2 regions of the Mycobacterium sp. NGS19 genome follow, and region 2 is predicted to be linked to the other one. Evidence: riboswitches for the same ligand, from Rfam matches in the RefSeq annotation. Region 2 holds a riboswitch; the other holds the start of a gene.
What was found. Region 2 has a riboswitch for S-adenosylmethionine ahead of AC5Y4N_RS11790 (hypothetical protein). Riboswitches for the same ligand answer to the same signal wherever they lie in the genome.

Region 1: linked by a shared signal. The riboswitch ahead of AC5Y4N_RS20285 (bifunctional o-acetylhomoserine/o-acetylserine sulfhydrylase) and the one ahead of AC5Y4N_RS11790 (hypothetical protein) in region 2 are both predicted to bind S-adenosylmethionine.

The regions. Positions count from the first base shown of each region.
Region 1 is NZ_JCALEB010000008.1:33,506-38,281, reverse strand. It holds gene metX (homoserine O-acetyltransferase MetX) at 1-1,114, opposite strand, end outside; gene AC5Y4N_RS20285 (bifunctional o-acetylhomoserine/o-acetylserine sulfhydrylase) at 1,111-2,463, opposite strand; SAM riboswitch class IV at 2,513-2,632, opposite strand; gene AC5Y4N_RS20280 (NADP-dependent isocitrate dehydrogenase) at 2,793-4,776, shown strand, end outside.
Region 2 is NZ_JCALEB010000003.1:401,119-405,894, reverse strand. It holds gene AC5Y4N_RS11800 (8-oxoguanine DNA glycosylase OGG fold protein) at 1-629, opposite strand, end outside; gene AC5Y4N_RS11795 (hypothetical protein) at 833-1,177, opposite strand; SAM riboswitch class IV at 2,556-2,669, shown strand; gene AC5Y4N_RS11790 (hypothetical protein) at 2,702-3,076, shown strand; gene AC5Y4N_RS11785 (recombinase family protein) at 3,073-3,684, shown strand; gene AC5Y4N_RS11780 (ADP-ribosylglycohydrolase family protein) at 3,913-4,776, shown strand, end outside.

The DNA.
Region 1 (4,776 bases), on a different contig from region 2:
ATGCGAGCTTGAGCGTCTGCCGGATCAAATCTCCGACGGCCTCGGATTCGATCAAGAACCCGTCATGCCCGTACACCGAGTCGACGACGTTCAGCCCGGGGCAGCCCGGCAACAGGTCGGCCAGCTCCTCCTGCAGCCGCAGCGGATACAGCCGGTCGGAGGTGATGCCGCCCACCACCACGGGAACCTGACATCGACTCAGCGCCGCCGGCACACCGCCACGGCCGCGTCCGACGTCGTGGCTGGACAGCGCGTCGGTGAGCACCACGTAGCTGCCCGGGTCGAACCGGTCGACCAGCTTGGCGCCCTGGTACTCGAGGTAGCTCTGCACCGCGTACCGGCCGCCGGTCAGCGGGTTCTCCGAGGCCTGCGGCTGATTGGCAAAGCGCCGGTCCAGTTCCACCTCGCCGCGGTAGGTCAGATGGGCGAAGCGCCGGGCGATGTCCATGCCGTCGACGGGTTCTCGGCCGGTGCCGTAGTAGTCGCCGCCCTGCCAGTTCGGGTCGGCTTTGATCGCGGCGACCTGGGTGGTCTGCGTGCCGATCTGGTCGGCGGTCGCACGTGCGCCGACGGCCAGCACCAGCGCGGCGCGCACCTTGTCGGGATGGCCGACGATCCACTCCAGCGCCCGCGCGCCGCCCATCGAACCGCCGACCACCGCGGCGACCTCCGTGATGCCCACTGCCGCCAGCGCTGCGACGTCGGCCTCCACTTGGTCGCGCACGGTGATCGTGGGAAACCGTGAGCCCCAAGGCTTTCCGTCGGTTGCGGGTGAGCTGGGCCCGGTCGAGCCGCGGCAGCCGCCCAGCACGTTGGTGGCCACCGCGCACCAGCGGTTGGTGTCGATCGGCGCGCCGGGACCGACTGCGCTGTCCCACCAGCCGGGGGTCGGATGGTTCGGGCCCGCGGGCCCGGCGACGTGCGAGTCGCCGGTGAGCGCGTGCAGCACCACCACTACGTTGTCGCGTGCCGGCGACAGCTCACCCCAGCGTTGCAGCGCGATCGACACGTCGTCGATCACCCGGCCGCTCTCCAGTCGCAGCGGGCCGATGTCGACGACGCCCACCTCCCCTTCGGCGGGCAGCTGGGTGGTCGGGACGTCGAAATCCGTCACGACAGCGACCCCACCGACTGGGGGTCGGCACCCCGCGCCGAACTGAACGGCTTGGCGGCGGCGAAGCCGCGCTCGAGGTCGGCGATGATGTCGTCGATTCCCTCGATGCCGACGGCAAGGCGCACCAGGCCCGGCGTGACGCCGGTGGCCAGTTGCTCCTCGGGGCTGAGCTGGCTGTGCGTAGTGGATGCCGGATGGATCACCAGCGAGCGCACGTCACCGATGTTGGCGACGTGGCTGTGCAGGGTCAGCGCGTTGACGAACGCCTTGCCGGCCTCCACGCCGCCGGCCAGTTCGAACGCCAGCACAGCGCCGGTTCCCTTGGGCGCCAGCTTCTTTCCCAGCTCGTACCACGGCGAGCTCGGCAGCCCGGCGTAGTTCACCGACACCACGTCCTCGTGCCCGGAGAGGTACTCGGCGACGCGTTGCGCATTTTCCACGTGGCGCTGCACCCGCAGGCTCAGCGTCTCCAGTCCCTGCGCGATCAGGAACGCGTTGAAAGGCGAAGGGGCAGAACCGAGGTCGCGCAGCAGCTGCACCCGCGCCTTCAGTGCGAAGGCGGGCGGGCCGAGGTCGGCGAACACCACTCCGTGGTAGCTGGGGTCGGGCGTGGTGAACCCGGGGAAGTTACCGTTGCGCCAGTCGAACGTGCCGCCGTCGACGATCACTCCGGCGATCGCCGCGCCGTGGCCGCCCAGGTACTTGGTGGCGGAGTGCACGACGATGTCGGCGCCGTGGCTGATCGGCTGGATGAGATATGGCGTCGCGATGGTGTTGTCGACGATCAGCGGCACGCCGACGTCATGGGCCACCGCCGCGACGCCGGGGATATCGAGGATGTCGATCTGGGGGTTGGAAATCGTCTCGGCGAAGAACGCCTTGGTGTTCGGCCGCGCAGCCGCCCGCCACGACTCGAGATCGTCGGGGTCTTGGACGAAGCTGACCTCGATGCCCAGCTTGGGCAGCGAGTAGTGGAACAGGTTGTACGTGCCGCCGTACAGCCGAGGGCTGGACACGACGTGGTCGCCGGCGTTGGCGACGTTGAGGATCGCGTACGTCTCCGCCGCCTGCCCGGACGCCAGGAACAACGCAGCCACGCCGTTCTCCAGCGCGGCGATGCGCTGCTCGACGACCGCGGTGGTGGGGTTGCCGATCCGGGTGTAGATGTTGCCTTCGACCTCGAGGCCGAACAGTGCGGCGGCGTGGGCGGTGTCGTTGAACGTGTACGAGGTGGTCTGGTAGATCGGCAGCGCCCGGGCGTTGGTGGCGGCGTCCGGGACCTGGCCGACGTGAATCTGTTTGGTCTCGAACGCCCAGCGGCTGCTGGGATCGTCCTGTTCGTTCGTCATCGATGTGCTCCTGTGGTGAGGGCCGTCCGGTCCGGGGCCCGTCATCACGGACCCGCGCTTGCCGTGTAGCCGCTGGCGGCTACTCAACCTGGTCATCACCCGGGGCACCCCACCGCGGTTGGAGGGTTGCCGGCCAGCGAGCCGGGGCTTGGCGCTGGCGCTCTTGACCGATGAGAAGAGTATCGCATGCCGCAAGCCGACTGCCACCGAGTTCGCGTCGCAGACGCCCGCGCTGACCTCGCTACCGGACCCACCCCTGACACGACGGGTGCCTCGACGGAATACTGATACTCGGCTTGTCCGAACCGATGGCGGGAGACACCCAACACATGAGCAATGAGCAACCGACCATCATCTACACGCTGACCGACGAAGCGCCGCTGCTGGCTACCTACGCCTTGCTGCCGGTCATCCGCACTTTCACCGAGCCGGCGGGCATCAAAGTCGAAACCAGTGACATCTCGCTGGCGGCCCGCATCCTGGCGGAGTTCTCCGACTGCCTGGAGGAGGATCAGCGCGTGCCGGACAACCTCGCCGAGCTGGGCCGGCTGACGCAGCTGCCCGACACCAACATCATCAAACTGCCCAACATCAGCGCCTCGGTGCCGCAGCTCACCGACGCGGTCAAGGAACTGCAGGAGAAGGGCTACGCAGTGCCCGACTATCCGGCGCATCCCAAGACCGACGAGGAGAAGGCGCTCAAGGAGCGCTTCGCGAAGGTACTCGGCAGTGCCGTCAATCCCGTTCTGCGGGAAGGCAATTCGGACCGGCGCGCGGCCAAGGCGGTCAAGGAGTACGCGCGCAAGCACCCGCACAGCATGGGCGAGTGGTCGCAGGCCTCGCGCACCCATGTGGCGACGATGAAGAGCGGCGACTTCTACCACGGCGAGAAGTCGATGACGCTGGACCGCCCACGCGACGTGCGGATGGAGCTGAAGACCAAGCGCGGCGAGACGATCGTGCTCAAGCCCGAGGTGAAGCTCGACGAGGGCGACGTCATCGACAGCATGTTCATGAGCAAGAAGGCGCTGTGCGCGTTCTACGAGCAGCAGATCGAGGACGCCTACAAGACCGGCGTGATGTTCTCGCTGCACGTCAAGGCCACGATGATGAAGGTCAGCCACCCCATCGTGTTCGGCCACTGCGTCAAGGTGTTCTACAAGGACGCGTTCGCCAAGCATCAAGACGTGCTCGACGAACTCGGCGTGAACGTCAACAACGGCATGGTCGACCTCTACAACAAGATCGAGGCGCTGCCCGGATCGTTGCGCGAGGAGATCATCAACGACATCCACGCCGTGCACGAGCATCGTCCCGAATTGGCGATGGTCGATTCGGCGCGGGGCATCACGAACTTCCACTCGCCGTCCGACGTGATCGTCGACGCCTCGATGCCTGCGATGATTCGCCTCGGCGGCAAGATGTACGGCGCCGACGGCCGGACCAAGGACACCAAGGCGGTCAACCCCGAGTCGACGTTCAGCCGCATCTACCAGGAGATGATCAACTTCTGTAAGACCCACGGCCAGTTCGACCCGACCACCATGGGCACCGTGCCGAACGTCGGGCTGATGGCGCAGAAGGCCGAGGAGTACGGCAGCCACGACAAGACCTTCGAGATCCCCGAGGACGGCGTCGCCGACATCGTCGACAACGAGACCGGGGAAGTGCTGATGACGCAGAACGTCGAAGAGGGCGACATCTGGCGCATGCCCGTCACCAAGGACGCGGCGATCCAGGACTGGGTGAAGCTGGCCGTCACCCGGGCCCGCGACTCCGGTATGACCGTGGTGTTCTGGCTCGACATCGAACGCCCGCACGAGGTCGAGCTACGCAAAAAGGTCAAAAAGTACCTGCAAGACCACGACACCGAGGGCCTGCACATCCAGATCATGCCGCAGGTGTGGGCGATGCGGTACACGCTCGAACGCGTGGTGCGCGGCAAAGACACGATCGCGGCCACCGGCAACATCCTGCGCGACTACCTGACCGACCTGTTCCCGATCCTGGAGCTGGGCACCAGCGCCAAAATGCTGTCGATCGTGCCGCTGATGGCCGGCGGTGGGATGTACGAAACCGGCGCGGGCGGCTCGGCGCCCAAACACGTCAAGCAGCTGGTCGAGGAGAACCACCTGCGGTGGGATTCGCTCGGCGAGTATCTGGCGCTGGGCGCATGCCTGATGGACATCGGCACGAAAACCGGAAACAAGAGGGCCACGGTTCTCGGCAAGGCGCTCGACGGGGCGATCGGCTGCTTCCTGGAGAACGACAAGAGCCCGTCGCGCAAGACCGGCGAGCTGGACAACCGGGGCA
Region 2 (4,776 bases):
GCGAAGAGCGCGTACTCAACGACATCAGGTGCTTGCAGCCATGTGGGATTCGATGCCCACCCTTCGGCTAGTCGCAGGTAGCGCATGTAGTCGGCTGGGCGCACGAATCCCTTGGCCGGCACGGTCTCGGGCGCAACCTTGTTCAAGGACGCTCGAACTCGTTTGTCGAGGACCAGTGGGCGGGGCCGATGATCGGTCGTGTATCCGGCGAAGTAGAGCAGCTTCGTGCCGAACGACATGTTTAGGCCATTGATCTTGTGGGTGTTGAGCAGAGCGTGCCAACCCGCCGCTGCGCCTTCGTTGCGGGTGGCCTCAACGATCATTGCGATCTTGTCGGCGGCACCGTCCTGGGCGAGCACGGCCTGAGTGCGAACGGGACCATAGTCTTTGGGCTTGTATCCCCACGCCATCGCCATCAAGAACAGTTCGACTGGGTCGCCATCGGCGTGGGCATGGATATAGCGCCGGGCTATCCCGCCCGCTTCGTCCGAGTGAGCTTTGAGTTCGGCGTGTGCTTTTTCATGCCCAGCGAACGCCGTGGTCCATCGTTCGGGCACCCACCTGATTCTCTGCGCATCCACATCCTCGATGCTGCACTTACGGAGGGGTTCGGGAAAGGCGTCGCTCATAGGCCTTCTCCGATCGCCCGAGAGTGCAGCATGACAGCAACGTTATGACATGTCGTCGACACCCGCCTGTGCACGCACGGACTATCTTGACTCAGTCGAATAACCACTAAGTACGAAATTTGGTCGGCGCGGCAATCGGTCATCGGACTCCATTGCGCCATCGCGGTACGCCGCCCGAACTGGGCCGAAACAGGGTCCCCGTCCTAGCGTGCATATCCTTGCTGCACGAGCCACTGAGCCCCCCTGTCGCAGCCCTTCAGCCACCGGTCGGTGACAACAGAGACATTGCGGGGGCCATACAGCGTCTCCTGGTAGAGCTGCAGCTCGCCCTTGCAATATTCCTGGCGAAGCTTGGCATCGGAAAGAGTGAGCGGATCAATGCCCTGGGTCCGGCTCTTCCCGTATGCCTGAAGGCCGTCATGTTGCATCGCGCTAAAACCGATCGACTCCGACGTGGCAGGGTCTAGGGCGTTGGCCGAGGGGTCGGCCGAAGCAATTCCCGTGCTGAGCAGGACCGCAACCCCGAGGAGGGTGAGCAGGTTGCCCAAATGTTTAAGATGTCTAGTTGACATTTTCGCTCCCATGGTCGTCGAGGCCTTTGCTGGCTGTACCCATGTTGGGTTGTTCTCTCCGTTCGAATAAAGGGTCTTTGGCCACTTGGGGATGCATACCTGAGTCACTGCTGGGGTGTGCCGTTGACCCGGAATATCGTTGCCGTGACGATTCCGACTCCATCGCATCCGTGAAGGTAGACGGTGGCGAATTGCCCACCGCCGAGACCCCGGCACACGAGCACTGCCGCTGAAAGTCCATCGTTGGAGCCGATCTATGGCCCGGTTACTCCTGGCCAGCCGGGAGGCGGTGTCGGTGAAGGTCCGGTCGGTGTGATACCCCGCGCCGACGGCGTCGTGCTGCAGATCTATGGACGGCTCTCCGGAAGACACCTGAAGGTATGCAGTGATGCGCAGGGCGTATAGAACCACTGTGGTCCGGCAGTTCGTCCGGTGTCATACCACGAGAAAACGAAGGTGCGCGCTCAGCAGTTGTGTAGTGCGATGTCCTTGGCCACGTAGGGGTCATAACCGCGACTAACGACATAGTTAGTCACGGCGCGAATGCAGTCACTGTTGGCACTAGTTGTCACAATGTCAGCAACCGTCGCACAGGTAGCGTCACGGTAGGTGCCCACATGGTGTACTTCCTGTGGGATGAGCAAGTTGCCGAGCTCACAGTACGTATCGGCATGGGCAGTGGGACCCGTGCCCACAAACGGGACCGACAGGGTGACAGATAGGGCGGCAAACAACTTGATCACCAGACCAGTATGATCGCCAGACAATCGTGGGTCTCGAAAACGATGGCAACGCGATGAAAGCGGCACGCCACCGGCTTTGGGACGCACGATCTTGGGCGGCGAGAGCAGCCACACACGCATAAGTGCAGTTGACGGAGGATGCGCACGAACCGGCTGATTGAATCGCCACAGGTAGGCGGAACCGGGTTGGCCTATCAGAAGCCTTTGCCTCGCATGCTTCGAAGTTAGGTCGGCGGCAATGGAGTCGCGGGAGAAGCAACGAGCGGATGACCACCATTCGGTGGCACGCGCGTCAGATCCTCAAACGCAATCCCAGCCCACTAGCAGGATTTATTCGTTGCTAAACACCTTCGAGCTGCCGCCTAACGACCGAGCACGCGCCGACCATTATCGCGAAATAGAACACATCTGAGACGGCTCAATCACACTCCGGGCCAAGCTTATTGGCCAAGGTCATGCCGTCTCGGAAGTTTGTCTCAGATGGGCTTGTCTCACCGACTGCGGTGCCGCCGCTTCTGAGACTGTTGCCATCACTGCGTTGAGCGATGGCGTCGAGTTGAGCAGTCCAAACCCGTACCGTTAGCCAGACCCGTTGAGATACAATAAAAGTGCTTCACGAGTTGCCGTCGTTAAGCTCCGACTGGACGGCACGCCAACCCCACGCTCGTTGGGTGGCTCGGATGACGAAGCGGCCGACACCAGCCGGTGTCGGGCAAGAGCGCCTCCTACACGGAGGCCCAGGATTGCGGGAGTGCCTATGACTGCTTCTGTTTGGGATTTTTCTGGCACCGATGCACAGTGCACCTCATACAAACCAGGCCATCTAGTCCACTGGATTCAGTTCAACCACTCCCTGCGCGAGCCGTCGGGCGCTGTCCCTGTAACCGCGGCAGTCGACGATGATGGCGTGATCCACATCAAGGGTGATGACCTGTCTCTATTGCGGTGGAATCACCGTCCAGCGCTGCTACGAGATGCGCTGCGCCGCTTCGGCGGAATGGCGGTGTGGAAGCCGCGCTGGCAAGTTTTGGCGGTCCCCACCGAAGCGTTCGTTGGGGGTGCGCGCAGCGTCTTCAGCCTCGCAACGGTCGACCAACGCCACGACTGCTATGTCAATGACGCGGGCAAATGACGATCATCACCCACGCAGCGGACAATGGCGCGCAAGAGGTGAGCACCGGCACCCTCATCGGCTACACCCGCGTCTCCACGGTCGCACAAACGCTTGATCAGCAGAATGCGGCGCTCGCAGCGGCGGGCGTGACAAAGACGTTCTCGGACGTGATGTCGGGTGCCCGCGACGACCGGCCTGGTCTTGCTGCGCTCATGGAGTACGTCCGTGCGGGCGACACGGTGGTGGTGTGGAAGCTGGACAGGCTGGGCCGCAACATGATCCACATTCTGCAGACCGTCAAGGAACTCAGCGCCAGAGGCGCGACGTTGGTGTCGACCACCGACGGCATCGACTCGTCAACCCCTGCCGGTCGCATGATGATCGGCGTGCTGGGATCGCTGGCCGAATACGAGCGTGAGCTGGTGAAGGAACGCACCGCGTTGAAGCGCCAAGCATCTCGAGAAAACGGGAAGAGGTTTGGCCGACCCAAGAAGGTGACCGGCGCCCAACACCTCGCCACCGCAAGGCGGATGAAGACCGACGGCCACACGGCCAAGGACATCGCCAAGTACCTCGGAGTCAGCCGCGCCACCCTCTATCGGTACCTGGTCGACGAATCCCTGTAACCCCCGACGGGGGGCTGCGCTGGTTTCGCCCCCGACGGGGGTGTTTCAGATGCGGTTTACCCCCGGCGGGGAAGGGATCCCATCCCCGTCGGGGGTGCAGGAACCCCGCCACCCCCGCAGGGGGAAGGCGCAACCTTCGGCTCCGCGCCTGAGTGTTCAAGTCCGGCATGACATCACGACTCAACAAACTTCACGGCCCTACGCCTCGGTGGAGTAAAGGAGACGGCCATGACATTCTCAACGACACAGATTGACCGCGCTTGCGGCGTACTGCTCGGCACCGCAGCAGGAGACGCCCTTGGTGCGGCTTATGAGTTCGGCCCACCTCGCGGCCCCGACCTTGAGGTCGCCATGGTCGGCGGCGGAGCCTTCGGCTGGGAACCCGGCGAATGGACCGACGACACGTCTATGGCGATTGCCATCGCCGAGGTGGCCGCCACCGGAGCAGACCTGCTTCACGAGAAGGCGCTCGATGCGATCGTTACCCGCTGGCATGAGTGGATGCTTAACGCCAACGATGTTGGTGTTCAGACACGGTCGGTTCTCAGCCGAGCAGCCCGACACGGCAGCACGGCGGAAGCGGCACGCATGGAATCAGCAGCGCTACACAGGTCAACTGGCAGATCTGCGGGCAACGGTTCATTAATGCGCACCGCACCCGTCGCACTGGTCTACCTCAACGATGAAGCAGCCCTGGTCGAGGCAGCCCGTGCGGCGAGTGAGCTGACGCACTGGGACCGTGAAGCCGGTGATGCGTGCGTGCTGTGGTGCCTCGCCATCCGTCACGCCGTTTTCACGGGAGAGCTGAACGCTCGAATCGGCCTGCCGCACATCGACAATGAACGCCGAGAATTGTGGGCATCACGGCTCGATGTCGCCGAGAAGGCTAAGCCGTCAGACTTCCACAACAACGGGTGGGTGGTGGAAGCGCTGCAAGGGGCATGGTCAGCGATCGCGACAACGCCGGTTCCGCAGGATGATCCGGCCAACGGAGTCTTCCGCGTCGACCACCTGCGCCTGGCGCTCGATGCGGCGGTGCGAGGGGGAGGGGACACCGATACCGTCGCAGCGATCGCCGGTGGGCTGCTCGGC